Regions from separate parts of the Paenibacillus sp. FSL F4-0100 genome, predicted to be linked through region 1. Evidence: riboswitches for the same ligand, from Rfam matches in the RefSeq annotation. Region 1 holds a riboswitch; the other holds the start of a gene.
What was found. A riboswitch is a leader RNA that binds a small molecule or an ion and turns the genes downstream of it on or off. The one in region 1 is predicted to bind ZMP and ZTP.

Region 2: another riboswitch for ZMP and ZTP. It lies ahead of rpiB (ribose 5-phosphate isomerase B); the one in region 1 lies ahead of MHH48_RS21665 (tetrahydrofolate dehydrogenase/cyclohydrolase catalytic domain-containing protein).

What each region holds. Positions count from the first base shown of each region.
Region 1 covers NZ_CP150303.1:4,831,321-4,839,390, forward strand. Annotated here, with positions in the region: gene MHH48_RS21655 (sucrose-6-phosphate hydrolase) at 1-656, opposite strand, end outside; gene MHH48_RS21660 (LacI family DNA-binding transcriptional regulator) at 835-1,827, opposite strand; gene MHH48_RS21665 (tetrahydrofolate dehydrogenase/cyclohydrolase catalytic domain-containing protein) at 2,124-2,972, opposite strand; ZMP/ZTP riboswitch at 3,039-3,118, opposite strand; gene MHH48_RS21670 (YolD-like family protein) at 3,227-3,478, opposite strand; gene MHH48_RS21675 (hypothetical protein) at 3,444-3,803, opposite strand; gene MHH48_RS21680 (GTP-binding protein) at 3,953-5,161, opposite strand; gene MHH48_RS21685 (hypothetical protein) at 5,395-5,685, opposite strand; gene MHH48_RS21690 (DUF1801 domain-containing protein) at 5,933-6,271, shown strand; gene MHH48_RS21695 (metalloregulator ArsR/SmtB family transcription factor) at 6,295-6,612, shown strand; gene MHH48_RS21700 (SRPBCC domain-containing protein) at 6,646-7,152, shown strand; gene MHH48_RS21705 (helix-turn-helix domain-containing protein) at 7,448-7,867, opposite strand; gene hxlB (6-phospho-3-hexuloisomerase) at 7,948-8,070, opposite strand, start outside.
Region 2 covers NZ_CP150303.1:7,149,994-7,158,063, forward strand. Annotated here, with positions in the region: gene MHH48_RS32525 (TIGR01440 family protein) at 1-323, opposite strand, end outside; gene rpiB (ribose 5-phosphate isomerase B) at 407-871, opposite strand; ZMP/ZTP riboswitch at 986-1,067, opposite strand; gene MHH48_RS32535 (low molecular weight protein arginine phosphatase) at 1,158-1,745, opposite strand; gene MHH48_RS32540 (manganese efflux pump) at 1,800-2,363, opposite strand; gene MHH48_RS32545 (L-threonylcarbamoyladenylate synthase) at 2,445-3,611, opposite strand; gene spoIIR (stage II sporulation protein R) at 3,810-4,505, opposite strand; gene MHH48_RS32555 (FtsW/RodA/SpoVE family cell cycle protein) at 4,746-5,924, opposite strand; gene MHH48_RS32560 (FtsW/RodA/SpoVE family cell cycle protein) at 6,243-7,430, opposite strand; gene prmC (peptide chain release factor N(5)-glutamine methyltransferase) at 7,564-8,070, opposite strand, start outside.

The DNA of each region.
Region 1 (8,070 bases):
CACATATAGCCGAAATGTTCAAGACGGGTCTGGATTTCCCCTTTGCATGACCAATCCAGCAAATCCGGTGATTCATACACGACAGCCGTTCCTGTTTGATCGTCCCTTTGGGCGCCGATGACGAACCGGAACAGGTCTTCGTCTTTCCATACCTTCGGATCCCGGAAATGCTCGGTATATCCGTCCGGCACACGATCAATCAGCGGCTTATCGAGCTTCGTGATGGTGCCAACACGGTCCATCACGGCCATGCATTGATAAGAATGCCTGTTCCATTCCTCATCCCGGGTATTCCCGGTATACATCAGATACAGTTTGTCGTCTTTCACGATCCCGCTTCCCGAATAGGCGCCATATGCATCATGCGAGTACCCGGGCTCAATGGCGATGCCTTTGTTTTGCCAGTGCACCAAGTCCGTGGAGGAGGTATGGTACCAGTATTTCAGGCCGTGAAACGTGCCCAGAGGAAACCATTGATAAAACAAGTGGTATTTCCCGTTATAATAAGAAAATCCGTTGGGGTCATTCAACAAGCCCATGATGGGCTGTACGTGAAACCTCTGCCTCCATTCGCTTCGTTTTGCTTGCTCCTTCAAGGAGGCAATCTCTTCAGGAGAGGCCTGATCCAGGCGTCGGTATTTCCGTTCTCTGTCCATGTCTCTTCTCCTTGTATATAGGCTTTCTCAAAAAAAAACTGATCATGCTATGCGTGAACATCAGCCTAACCCATTTATAACGGAACCGGTTCCAATTAGGGTTAAAAATAATGAACTCAGCTCCAATACCAAGCAAAAACAGTATTGGAACCGGTTCCGTTTTTTCAGTATAAAATACCTAATTTAGATTGTCAACGCTTTCCCGATGAATCATATCGCAATTCATGACCGTCAGGAAATCCACAGGCTCGTCGTTGACCAGCTTTATGATATGCTGAGCGGCGAGGTGGCCCGCTTGGGAATATCCATATTTAACCGTTGTCAATCCGGGATGAATTACCTCGGTAACGTCGTATCCGCCAAATCCGGTAACGGAGAGTTCGTTGGGGATCTGGATGCCCTTCATATGAGCCGCTTTCATAACGCCTAACGCGATGTTGTCGGTAGCGCAGACCATTGCAGTTGGCAGCGTTCGGTTCAACTCAAAAATGGACAATGCGGTCTTTACACCATCCGACATCTTAAACCCACTCTCATAGAGAACCGCCTCCACCTCGTCATACTCGCTTAACGCCTTCAGAAACCCTTCCTTCCGCTGAACTCCGACAGCAACGTCTTTTTCCGTCACGCCGATATAAGATATATGACGGTGTCCCATGGACAGCACATATCGGCCCATGTCATAACCTGCGGCATAGTCGTTATATATCATGCTGTGGACATCCTTATGCTGTTGTCCGAGCAGGATGACGGGGATGCCGATCTCTTTAATCGCTGCAAGATGCGTTTCCGTCACCTGAGTGGCGAATAAAATAATGCCAGATATTTTTTGTCTGGCGAGATCATACAGCGCTTCAATCTCCCTGGATAAGTCCTGGCTTGCATTAATAATGAGAAGCTGATAACCGTGTTTTCTTAAATCTTCATCCATGCCGGCAACGGTCTGTGATGCTGAGAATGAATCCAGACGCGGCACAATGGTACCGATCATGCTGGTTTTTTTCGCTTTCAAGCTCTGTGCAAACGAATTCGGAATATAACCGGTTTCCTGAATGACCAGCTCTATCTTACGGCGTGTTGCATTACTGACAGAACCTCCGTTTAAGAAACGGGAGACCGTGCTTTTGGCAACTCCGGCTTTTTTGGCAATATCTGCAATCGTGTTCTTCATTCGGTGCTCCCGGGAGCCGCTTGCGGCGCTGCAACGAACAGATTATCCTCCACAGCTCCTTGCTCCGCAGCACAACTGGAAATGAGTTGTTTGTGCATGAATCTCTCCCCTTCGATTTTGCTTTTTCCTAACTATACCATGACGTCCAGGGATCCGTGAAATGCAGACTCCAAGCCTATCATTACTCGAGCCATATCTCTTCCATGTCCCAGACTCTTACATGAAACGAAGTGATTCGAAGGGGATTATTCATGGGCGCCCTCTTAATTCATATGCAAATAGTCTGTGGCTGTCCCTTAACCTTGCACGGTTCGCTCAGCCGATTCGACGGTATGCTTCAGCAATGTAGCAATCGTAACGGGGCCAACACCGGCAGGTACTGGTGTAATTGCGGATGCCAACTTCGCGCAGGCATCGTAATCGCAGTCGCCGATATTGCCTGGATTATAGCCGGCATCCAATACGACGGCTCCCGGCTTGATCCAGTCCCCTTGAATGAAATTAGGCTTGCCTACGGCCGCAACCACGATATCTCCCTGGGACACAATCTCCCCAAGGTTCTTCGTTCTCGAGTGGCAGATCGTAACGGTAGCATTGCGATTAAGCAGCATCATCGATACCGGCTTACCCAGAATCGGACTGCGTCCGACCACCACGGCATGCTTCCCTTCGATCGGCAGATCATAATAATCCATAATCGCAATAATCGCGGCAGGCGTACAAGACGGATAATCGGCAAAACCAAACGCATTCTGCGAGAAACCGAGCGTGGTTACTCCATCCACGTCTTTTTTAATGTCAATGGCATCAAAAGCCGCCCGTTCATCGATATGATGCGGTACCGGATGCTGCAGCAGAATGCCGTGGACATTCGGATCTTCGTTCAGCTCTTGGATCGCGGCAATCAGCTCCTCGGTCGTTGTCGATGTCTCCAGTACCACTTTTTTGGATATGATGCCAAGCCGCTCGCAAGCATTTCCCTTCATCCGCACATAGGTCGCCGAAGCAGGATCATCACCAACCAGAACCGTTGCCAGACAAGGCGTTACCCCCTGCAACTTCAATTCCTGTACCTTTACAGCCAGCTTCGCCTTGATATCGTCGGATACCTTTTTTCCATCTAAAATTACGGGTTCCTTACTCATACTAATCCGCTCCTTCGCCATTGTATTAAAAAACATAAAGAGGCAAGGCGACTTCATCGTCTCCTTACCTCTTGCCCAGGCGTACGGCATATGATCCTATGTGCTCCCTCTTGGTACCCCAAGCTACGCCAGTAACACATAGATAACTTTTTTTAATATACCACGACTTTGGACATCGCGCTACCGGGTATGAAGCCGACCGCTTTAAATCACAATCTCTTTGATTCATTTGCGGGAAGCACACATGATTCTGATTAGTCTCTCGGATAATTCACTTCCATAATGTCCATAAAAGGAACCTTCGTAATAACGCCATTCTGTTTCATATGTACCTTCCCTGTTCGGGAGTCCATTTGATCGATTTGCCCGCGGACCGCCTCTTCCCTTCCCCAGACCGTCAGTACGATAACCGATTCCTCCTGGTAAGCTTCAGTAAGCTGATTTCCGAGTTCTTCCAGTACAAACTCATCTCTAGTGGGTCTCTTTGGAACCTTTGCTTTTGCCATTACCTTGTCCTCCTGATTGATGTTGCTCATGCGTCAGCATTACATTCTGAAATACGTTAAAGCTATCATCGAAACATGAATTGGGAATCTTCTTCCTATTCTTCCTATTATACAACAAATACAAAGCAGGTGCTCTGGACTTGATAGGTATAAGTTCTGGACAGATAAATAGATTGACCACATCATTAAGTGATTTTTTAAAACCCGGTCCTTCTGAAGGGCGCTTTCTAAACAGGGTAATAACTTTTCCTGCAATTGAGTTTTTAAATGATGAATTTCTGCATATTCCCCTGCTTCTTTCGTATTCTTCTTTTGAAATTTCCATGACAAAAATCCCCTTAAGTAAACTGTAGCGCTCTTCTTCAGCACTGTCTACGCAAAGGGGATTATATTCTAGAAAACCTGTAAAGCCCTCAAGTGGCTCCTTATCTATCCGTAATTATTACGATTAATTTTAATCAAAAAAATATAACCTTACAGTGATAGCTCTTCAATGGCCATCCATGGCAGCGGATTGTTAAACGTCGACCAATCCAGCTGCATTTCCTGATCGGTCAACAGACAATCGTCCAGCTCCTGCTCGATTAGTGACTGTTCCATCCCAATCCCGATCATCACGAGCTCGGTCATCCGATCCCCCCAGACGGCATCCCATTTTCGCTGCACATCCGGCTCACTCTGAATCAGCTCCTGCTGTTCCTGCTCGGTTAAAGCAGCCACCCAATATCCAGCTGGCCCGAACTGAATCGAAGGACCCGCTTGACTTAGACTTGCCGCAACATCCTCAAGCACTGCCAGCCAAGCGATCCCTTTCGCGCGTACGACCTCTTCCGGCCAATAACTCATGAATGCTGCCAGCCGCTCCGGATGAAACGGTCTTCTTCTCCGATAAACAAAAGAGCTGATGCCGTATTCATCCGTTTCTGGCACATGCTCTTCCTTCTGAAGCTCCTGAATCCAGCCGGGGGCCTGACTGGCTTTCTCAAAATCGAATAAACCGGTATTCAGAATTTCCGCAGGTGCGACTTGTCCTTTCACGGTACGTATGATTTTGGCGCTTGGCTGAAGCTTATGAAGTATGCCTTCCACCTTGGCCAATTCGTCATCGCTTACCAGATCACATTTGTTCAACAGCAGCACATCACACGTCTCAACCTGGTCGATCAACAGATCCACGACTTCCCGTGTATCCTCTTCGCCAAGCGCTTCCTTCCGATCGAGCAGGCTTTGGCCCGAAGAGAAGTCTTTCCAGAATCGGTTCGCGTCTACAACCGTCACCATGCAATCCAGCCGGGCTAGGTCGGACAGCTGTACACCGGATACCTCATCTGGATAAACAAAGGTCTGCGCAACGGGCACGGGCTCACTAATACCCGTCGATTCAATCAGGATATAGTCAAAACGGTTTTCTTGTGCCAGCTTCTGAACTTCCTGCACCAAGTCTTCCCGGAGGGTGCAGCAGATGCAGCCATTGGACATTTCGACCAGCTTCTCATCCGTTCGGGACAGGCTCCCTTCCCCTCGAACCAAATCCGCGTCAATATTCACTTCGCTCATGTCGTTCACAATGACCGCAACCTTCAATCCATCACGATTATGAAGCACATGATTCAGCACGGTCGTTTTGCCTGATCCGAGGTAACCGCTGAGTACTGTAACCGGAATCTTATTGTTGTTATTCATCTACTGAACTTCCTCCATTCCTTAATCGTAATAATTACGATTTATACGGTATGATATTATATCTCCTTCAGCGAATTGTCAATCCTTCCGTGCAGAAAATGATCCGGCCAGCAAAATAAACCTCCGGCACTTAGGTACCGGAGGTTTATTTCCTCACCATTTAACTTATCTTGGTAGCCCATTTTCTTATGGTCAAGTGTCACTAATCGTTTGTATACATAATATGAATTATCTCAAGACGAAAAGGAGAAATTCGATGAATCAACAAAACTATAACCTTCAAGAAACTCAACAAAGAGAACCTCAGCCTTATCATCATGGTCATGGTCATGGTCACGGTCATGAGCATCACCCCCATTTTCATCCATATAGTTCTCCATCTGGCCATCATATGATCCATCATCATCACCATCACCACTATCACCATCACTACCAAATGAGGAGAGAAGAAGAGCAGTATTAAAAATTAATAACGAAAAACGTAAGGCGAGAAGATCTACGCCACGGTTGCATGTCGCGTTCATGCAGCCGTGCGTGTCATTCTCGCCTTTTCTATGCTTACATCGTATCACGGTAAAACTGTCATGTGGTGCTCATCATACGGTTAAACTACTCTCGAATTGTGCTCACTTTATTGTCAAATTACGTTCAGCTACTAACCCTTTGAGGAAAGGCAAGATTCATTTCCAAATATTCCTTTACAAGAATATTCTCATCATGGTATATTGTAACCAATCGTTGGTTAATATTCACAAGTAAGGAGGGCAAGATATGAGCCAAGAAGTAATTTCGTTCATCGAAAACCTTAATTTGCCTTGGCAAGTAGACGTCAGCAAAAAGCTTCGGCACATGGTCCAAGAAGCAATTCCGGAAGTAGAAGAACGGATTCAGTACAAAAAGCCACATTTTCTAAAGAACGGACAGTATGCAGCTGTAATTTCACCATCAAAAGATGCAATTGCCTTTATGATCATGAACACAACAAATCTAGAAGTCCCCAAAAATTTCGATGGTCCACCCGAACGAAAATGGCTTAAAATTCGAGAAGATGATACTCCAGACTATGAGCTACTAGCAGAACTTTTAGTTCAAGCATCGAGTTCGTTGTAATAACAAGATAGGGGTAAGGTCATATGAAACAGACAACTTTGAACGCACTAGCCGAACCTAACCGATTGCAGATAGTCGAACTATTACGAGACGGTCCCTTAACTGTCGGTCAGGTTGCTGATCGCCTTAAAATCCGGCAGCCGCAGACTTCCAAACATTTAAAGATATTGCATGAAGCAGGATTGGTAGAAGTTCAGGCAGAGGCTAATCGACGGATATATAGACTACGACCTGAACCGCTACAAGAGATGGACGAATGGTTGGAATCGTTCCGCGGTATTTGGGAACAGCGCTTAGATCAACTTGAGGATTATTTAGACAAATTACAAAAGAAAGGGTAGCAGCCGCAACCTTTCATATTAGGAGGAATTCAAATGACCGAGCAAAGCAAAAGTGGCTTACTTCTAACCCGTGTTTTCAATGCCCCTCGAGAACTGGTTTTTAAAGTTTGGACAGATCCAGAACACTTCGGTAAATGGTGGGGTCATCAAGGGTTTTCACTAGATGTTATTAGAATGGATGTACGTCCAGGTGGTATGTTCTTAGGTTGTCAGAAGTCGCCAGATGGTACCCAGGCCATGTGGGGAAAATTTGTATATCAAGAAGTCATAGTTCCTGAAAAACTGGTATTCATCCAATCATTCTCAGATGAGGAAGGTAACACGATACGTGCACCTTTTAACGCACACTGGCCGCTTGAAATTATGAATATCATCACACTTGAAGAAACCGATGGAAAAACTACTCTGACTATGCAGGGTGGCCCTGTCAACGCAACTGCAGAAGAACAAGCAGCTTTTGATGAAATGGCTCCAATGGTGAAACAGGGATTTGGCGGTACATTTGACCAACTCGCTGAATACCTTGAAAGCCAGCAATAAATACATTGATCAAGGAAGCGCAAACCAGCGGCGGCGAACCTATTTGTTCGCCGCTTTTTAATTCTTCAGAACTCAGCGTCATCTTGCTCGAAAACCCCCTTAAGTTTAAGGGGGTTTTCCATACTATCAGCGCCTTAATTATTTTACAACGAATCGTTCTGTCACCAGATCCTGCCAAAAAAACAACAAGTTTCCTTGTAAAAGTAACCCGGGCAAATGTATGAATCCGCTGATTACAGCACGATGCATTTGTGACGACCGCGTTGCCCATGCATTCGTATACATTTTCGTGAAATTACAGCTTCTGGGCAACTGCTTGTTCCGTTGCCTGTTCATCGTCTTTATCCTCAGGCTTCTCATCGTCTTTCCAGATGACCTGTTCGCCGTAATCTTTTCCCCAATCGTACATCAATTTCAAGATCGGCATAAGACTCTCCCCGTAGGGCGTGAGCGAATATTCGACCCGAGGCGGAACCTCGGGGTAAACAACACGATGGACCAGTTGATCTTCCTCCAATTCGCGGAGCTGATTGGTCAGCATTTTTTGCGTGATATGAGGAATCATTCGATTTAGCTCACCGAAGCGTTTAACGCCCTCTAAACCAAGATGCCATAGGATGATCAGCTTCCATTTGCCGCCGATGACCGCCAGGGTTAACTCTTTATGGCAGTTTATTTCCTTTAGATTGATTCGCTGTTTGACTTCACTTGCCATAATGCATCCCCCCTTCTTCCCTACAGTATACAACGGTCGCGGTTATATCAACAAAGTGGAAAATATCACGTGACAGCACCCTACTCCAAATTGGCGTGCAGGCCAAACATTTGGTCCGAGTGGAGCTCACTCTTCTCCATCAATCTCAGGATGACCGCATCCAGCACGATCAGCATCGTCTGTTCAAATAAAGAGGCCATCGG
Region 2 (8,070 bases), 2.3 Mb from region 1:
GCTCCCGGAATGGGAACAGCCGCCACTTCCGTCAAGCCCAGCCGCTCGAGCAGCTCGCGTTCCATGACAAGCGCACGGTTCAGATGCTCACAGCATTGATAAGCCACCGCGAAACCGAATTCCGCTTGAACCTCGGCAATGCCCTGAAGGAGCTGCTGCGCTGTTTCAAGAGCGCCGCCTGTACCGATCCGGCGTCCGACCACTTCACTGGTGCTGGCTCCGATGACCAGCACTTTACTAGGTCCTAAGACGGCTGCTTCGGCCAGTTCGCGGACAATACGCGCTGTCTGTTCGTTCAAGGAAACCTTGGAGATATCCGTCATGTCACAGTCCTCCCGATGTTTTTTTCACAGAAGATGCTTCATTCCCCTATCACGATAACCGCAGCCGTAAATTACGCGTTCACTTATCGCGACTCATTCTTCAGGTAACGCTCCTCGATGGCCTTGATCTTGTTTACACGGCCGATATGGCGCTCGCCATGACTGAAATCCGTTGTCAGCCATGCGCTGACGATTTCAGCAGCAAGTCCAGGACCGACGACACGCTCACCCAACGCAATCACGTTGCTGTCGTTATGCTCGCGCGTTGCTTTAGCTGAGAACACATCATGTGTCAGCGCGCAGCGAATGCCCGGTACCTTGTTGGCCGCAATGCTCATGCCGATTCCCGTACCGCAGATCAGAATGCCGCGATCCGCTTCACCCGAGACTACCTTCTCGCACACAGGAAGGGCATAATCGGGATAATCCACGGAATCGGAACAGCCGCAGCCCAGATCCTCCACCTCGTGTCCAAGACCCTGAATGACTTCCACGATCTCCTCTTTCAGACGAATGCCGGCATGATCCGTACCCAATGCAATTTTCATCTATGAAAAACCCCCTCGTATGTTCGCTTTTGCGTTTTAGCTTGTTTCATTATAACCCAAATCGGGCGCAAAAGACGAAAAAAGAGCAGTCGGCGCACGTATTGTGCTCCAATTGCTCTTTGCCCAGGCGACCGGCCGTATATTCCGATGCTCCATCGTGGTTTCATCCACTTCGTCGCCAGTTACACCGGATCATTGTTTTTCAACTTCATCTTAAAGCAATACCATGTGAAAGGCAAGTGGCTTTTTAGCCCAATGGTAGGCTTCATATCGATCAAAGCAAGGCTTAGTTATGCCGATCCGCCTCCAGCTTGTCCAAGAGACGGAACAACGCTGTCCGAATCTCTGCAGCCGTCGCCTCATATTCCTCCCGCGAGCCTCCAAAAGGATCGGAAATATCGAAGCTCGGAATGCGCTGGCGCAGCTCGATCAGACGCTCCCGGTCACGGTCGCTGACGTCGCGGCCCAGCGATCTGGCCAGCTCAAGCGCCGCATACAGACTATCCTGCTCCCGCAGATCATTCAGCACCTGTCGGTCATCCTCAACAAACTCTTTCAGCGTATGCATCTTGTCTGCGGCGTGCGGGAACTGCCTTATAGCATACTGCTTATGCGATTGGGTCAACGTCAGGATCAAGTCTGACCACTCCACCAGATTCGCAGTCAACGGTTTGGACACCAAGCGTTCTTGGATATCCTGGTCTCGTAGTATGGACTCCGCATGATGGGACACCGGCATTCCATCCACGGCCGAGACACCGGCGGACTTCGTTTCCAGCGGGATGCCCCGTTGTTTGGCAAGCTTGCGCAGCATGCCTTCAGCCATTGGACTGCGGCAGGTATTTCCCGTGCAGACAAACAGTATATTTTTCACGGTCCCGTTCCTCCCGTTAATAGGTTCTTTGGGCTTATTGTAACAAATATAACGTCAGAAGATAAACATGGTACCAAATATAACCAAAATCAGTCCGCCCAGCATTTCACCGTACTCCCCCAGCTTATTGCTTACCTGGCGGCCAAGCAGCAAGCCGAGAATGGACAGCAAACCGCCAACCATCCCGAAGGAGATCACGATCAACAGCACATCATCCACAAACATCCCGAGCGAAACGCCTACCGAGAAGGAGTCGATGCTGACGCTAAGCGAAAACAGCAGCATGCCTAAAAATGCGGTAGGATGTATTCGCTGTCCTTCTCCGCCCCGCCAGGCGTTATACATCATATGCCCGCCGAGAAGAAGCAGCAGTCCGCCAGCCGCAAGCCCTGTGACGTGACCCAGTAACATGCCTACATAGCGGCCGGCAAATAAGCCCAGCAGCGGCATCAACATATGAAACAACGCGATCATGAAGCTGATGCCCAGCATATGGCCTAAGCGCATACCGCTTCTCATTCCGACTCCGATTCCAAGCGAAAATGCGTCTAGCCCGAGTGCAACCGCCATCAGCAGAATCGCCGCAAGCTGTCCCGATTGGACAGACGCCTCCAGCATGCCCATTCCCCCAAGTCCCATGGTCTTGTACACCATATGCGGACAAGGGGTAAATGATGCCAAAAGCGTTCATTCAGCAGCTCAATTCACATCGATGATGTGGTGTCCCGCGGCCTTCAACAGCCGGTTCATGACGGCTGCCCCGAGGCCTTGCTCCGGGCACGCTTCGGCCAGAATGAAGGTCGCGCCTTCGTCATCGAATCGGCGCAGGCCGGCGTACAGCCGGCGGGCCGCTTCCTCCGGCGCGGCCAGGCTGCCGAGCGAGACGGCAACGTCCGCGTGGTAGTGACCGATGTGCTCGTCGAATGACAGCACGCCGGTCACCTCCCCGCGCCGGGCGGCCGCCTCAAGCTCGGCCGCGATGCGTGCCGACACCGCGTCGGCACGCGGGCCCTGCACCACGCACATCGCACCCTTCGGTGCGTAGTGCGTGTATTTCATGCCCGGCGAGCGCGGCGCCGGGCTCTCCGCCTCCCCGGCGGCGCGATGCAGCGCCGGGTCCATGCGCACGCTTGCCGCAACCGCGGCAAGCTGCTCCGCCGTGACGCCGCCCGGGCGGAGCACCGTGACGGCCCCGTCTTCGCCGACTTGCACCACCGTCGACTCGACGCCCACCCCGGCCGGGCCGCCGTCGAGGACGCCGTCGATCGCCCCCGCCAGATCCTCCAGGACATGGCTGGCCAGCGTCGGGCTTGGCCGACCGGAACGGTTCGCGCTCGGCGCAGCCAGCGGACGCCCGGCGGCGCTGATCAAAGCCAGCGCCACATTGTGATCCGGCATCCGTACGGCAACGGTATCGAGGCCTGCCGTCACGCGAGGGGAGACAGCACCCGGTTTAACGGGCAGTACCAGCGATAGCGGCCCAGGCCAGAACATTGCCATCAGCGCCCGTTCCGTCTCATTTACATGAAGGACCAAACCGTCAAGCTGAGCTAGCTCCGAAATATGCACAATCAATGGATTGTCCGACGGCCGGCCTTTCGCGGCAAAGACGCGCTCGACCGCTTCCGTATTGCCGGCGTCCGCGCCAAGCCCGTAGACCGTTTCCGTCGGAAAGGCCACCGTTCCACCGAGTTCGAGCACCTGCCCCGCTTCCCCAAGCGCCTGCTTTGCCTCATTCTCCAAACTTAAGCTCTCCCTAGAGAGCGAGTTCGAGACGTGCCACACTTGGGTTGATTTTGCACCAACCTGGCGGAAGCCGTTATCCCGCTGCTGGTTAGGTTCCATGCCGTTCCCGTTCTGTTCCATTCCTATCCCAAACTTTCTGTATATGAAATATATAAACTCCAGTGCGAGTTTTGCCTATGCCCCAAAATAAAAAGCGCTTTTCGTTCTTCAGTCCCGTGCCGGTTCCCATTCAAACCAGTCGCGCCAAAGAGAAAGCACTCTTCTATATCAAAGTTTATCATACCCGATCAGGATTGAAAATCAACCTCGCTCATAATCCTAGAACAAGCTTACCACCCAGTTCCAAATGCCACGGAACATATCCCACAAGAAGAAGCGGACCTCCGGTTCGCTATCGCCTGCGTTCTTCGGAGCTTCCTCTTGGGAAGTTTCGCCAGCCTCAGCAGAAACCGTTTGGATACCTGTGTCAACAGGCTGCGCCGCCGCATCCCCGCTGCCACCATCGATGAAACAAAGCGGCGGGAACAGGACACACCACCAGTTCTGCCCTTGACCTTCTCCTAAAGAAATCCGCAGCGCATCGTAATCGCCGGCCGGATACACCGTGCCCCCGTATAACTTCGTCGGGAACGGCACGACGCCAAGCTCTACGGTGTAATTGTACGTAATTCCCCTTTTCTTCAACTCTTCACCCACCAATTGGCGGATTTCCGGAAGATGCTGCCGGGTTAATTCTTTGGCGTCTTCCAGGCTTTGCGGGTTCTCCAGCTGCAGGACCCAGAGCTGCATTTGCTCAACGACCGAATCACGGATCTCTCGTTTGACCAGCTGATCGGACGGGCTATCGGAATTCGCCAGAATGCGAAGTCGTATCGATTCCTCGGGGATCGGACCGCCAACAACAGAAGCATCAATCTGCTGTCCTTCCCAAGCCATAATGACCATAAACATACAGGATAAGAGCACAACCATTTTCTTCACGATAATACGGAGGGTTTCACTATAATTTTTCATCTTGCCAGCCGCCTCTCTATGAACATCTCTATGATGCTATCAGTATGTCCGCCGGACAAAGATATAAACGCAGAATCTAGCAATTTGATATAAAAATCATAGATTGATGCAGCACGAACCAAAAAAGATGCGACTCCCACGGGAATCGCATCTTCGCCAAGATCGGTTATTCAGTTCATCTGATTGCCGTGCCCCACACTTTTCCGCTGGGGATAGGGCAATTATTGAGCTTCCCGCAAGTTACGCCTGCTTCGAAGCGGCCGGGCGATAGGCATGCGGATCCGGCATATCTTCCTCCACTTCCTGTCCATGCAGCTTCACGCTCATGGCGACACCCAGACTGGCCATACTGATCACAAGGGAAGTTCCCCCGTAACTGATGAAGGGCAGCGTGATCCCGGTCAGCGGCATTAAGCCGATAAACATGCCGATGTTCTCGAAGATCTGATATAAGAACATCGCCACGACTCCTATAATAAGAAACGGCCCCGCACGCTCTCGGGATTCCAGGGAGATCAGGATCAGCCGATGGATCAGGATAAAATATAACAGAAGCAGAACGGAAGATCCGATAAAACCGAATTCCTCGGCAATCTGCACAAATATGGAATCAGAATACGCATATGGCACTCTGCCCGACTGGATCGACGATCCCTGCATGTAGCCCTCGCCGCTCATGCCACCCGAGGCGATGGCAAGCTTCGCATTCGTCGTATGGTAGCTTGCCTTGGCAGTTGCCTTCTCCGGATAGAGCCACGGATCAATCCGTTCCACCCAGTGCGGCTTCAAAATCTTCGATTCCAACAATTCATCATGATAATGAATATAGGCCTGAGCCCCACCGAAGGCTAAGCCTGCCACAAGCGCAAGCCCAATGAGCGCATGGGAGAACTTGACGTTCCCGATCCAGAGCAGCCCCAGCAAAATTACGACATAACTGAGCGCGTTACCCAAATCATTCTGGGCCATAACGAGCGCAAAAGGCACGAATGCCAAAAGTCCGATAGGGACAACGTCCTTCCAGAAAGACAGCAGCGGTTTGTTTTTGCGCACTAATACGAAAGAAAGGAAAATAATCAGGATCAGCTTGAACAATTCAGCAGGCTGTATACTGAGTCCGCCAATGTAAATCCAGCCTTGGGCCCCGTTGATATCCTTACCGATAAACATAACGAGGACCAAAACAGCTAATCCACCCAAGTAAATATATTTAGCATATTTAATCAACAACCGGTAATCCAGCAGACTGATTCCGAAAAAAGCAATGAAACCGACAATGTAAAAGGCAATCATGCGGAGATGAGAGCCTTCGAATTTGGTGTCAACGGTTGTGCTGTATATCGACGTAATGCTGATGCCCATCATCAAAACCAGTACAAAAACAATAACGTAATCCATCTTCTTAAATTTCTGAAGCATTCTTTACGGTCCCCCTGTGCCCGGAGCTGTTAACCCCAACCCCCGGTTTGCCTATACAGGCATATAACGATTATTCAAAAAGAAAGTTTAACGCTGCTTATCGTTGATCCAGATGATATCCGTTAAAAAAAAATCTAAAGGCGACATTACAATGGAGCGTTTCAAGGAGCAGGCCGTGCTTAGCCCCTAATGAAATATTCTAAAAGATTTCCTCCACTAATACAATTCACGGACCGTTCTGTGGATACCAACAAAAAATACAAAAGAGATGCTGCTTTCGATAGCATCTCTTTTGATTCTAAATCCGATAAACGTAAATCAAGCCTGTTTGGGTGGTGCAGAGCGGTACGTTTGAGGATTAGGCATATCCTCCTCCACTTCCTGTCCATGCAGCTTCACACTCATGACAACCCCGAGACATGCCATGTTAATGATGAGTGATGTTCCACCATAACTGATGAAGGGTAGCGTAATCCCTGTCAAAGGCATCAACCCAATAAACATGCCAATATTCTCAAAGATTTGATACAGCAGCATGGCAACAATGCCGATGATTAGAAATGGACCCGCTTTGTCCCGGCTTTCCAATGAAATCAAAATCATTCTGTGAATGAGTATGAAATATAACAACAACAGAATGGAAGAACCGATGAAGCCGTATTCCTCTGCAATTTGCACAAAAATTGAATCCGAATACGTATAAGGTACACGCGAGGATTGTACGGAGCTTCCCTGTAAATACCCTTCTCCGCTCATACCGCCTGAAGCAATGGCCAGCTTCGCATTGTTCGTATGATAACTCGCTTTCGGCGTTGCTTTTTCCGGTATCAGCCATGGGTCAATCCGTTCCATCCAGTGGCCGCGGCTCTCCATGATTTTCGATTCTTTGATTTCATCATGATAGTGGATATAGGCCTGTGCTCCACCGAATGCGATGCCTGCTACCAGCAGCAGCCCGATGAGAGCGTGCGAAAATTTCACATTCCCGATCCATAACAACCCAAGCAAGATGACAATATAGCTCAGTCCATTACCCAAGTCATTCTGAACCATGACAACGGCAAACGGGATAAACGTCAAGAGCCCAATCGGTACAATGTCCCGCCAAAAGGACAACTTCGTTTTATTCTTACGGATAAGAACATAGGTGATAAATATGATCAGCACCAGCTTAAACAATTCCGCAGGTTGAAAATCCACGATACCGAGATTAATCCAACCTGTGGCATTATTTTTGGTCTGGCCGATGAAGGAAGGCAGCAAAAGGGTTAATAACCCGCCGATGTATATATGCAGTGCGTATTTATTCCATAACCGATAATCAATCAAACTGAGCCCAAAAAAGGCTGCAAATCCAAGGATATAAAATATCCCCATCTTGATATGGTGTCTTTCGAATCCGGTGTTGTCGAGCGTGGCACTATATATCGATGTAATACTGACAACCATCAGCATCAACAGTACAAAAACGATAACAAAATCAATTTTCTTGAATTTCTGAAGCATGCTTTGGTCCCCCTGTGCCCGGAGCTGTACACACTGATTTGCCAATTGAGGTAAGGTAACAATCTGTACGACAACAAACATTTAATCGGCTCAGCCCATCATCTATTTTAAAAGAAATCCACCCAGAACACAATTAACGGAAAATTCCCAGAACATGCCTGTCAATCCCCGCCAAATCCGGCACCGTGACGATTTCCTTCCAGTGCCCTGCACTCCGCAGAAGCTCTGCCACATCCTCGGCTTGGCCCATACCCAGCTCAAAGGCGATCAGCCGCGGCGGCGCTGACAGCAAGGGCAGCTGCGCCATCATGATCCGGTACGGATTCAATCCGTCCGGCCCGCCATCCAGTGCCGTTCGCGGCTCATAATCGCGGACTTCGGGCTGAAGTCCCTCAATATCCTCCGCAGGAATGTACGGCGGGTTGGAGACAAGGATGTCCGGGGCCATGCCGGCGAATGGCTCCAACAGGTTCCCCTGCCGAAACTCGACACAGGCGTTCAGCTGCTTCGCATTACGAGCAGCTACCTCCAGCGCATCCGGCGAAATATCACTCGCCAGCAAATCCCATGCCGGCTCCTGCAATGCCAACGTAATGGCGATGGCCCCGCTACCCGTGCCGATATCAATGGCCTGTAGCCT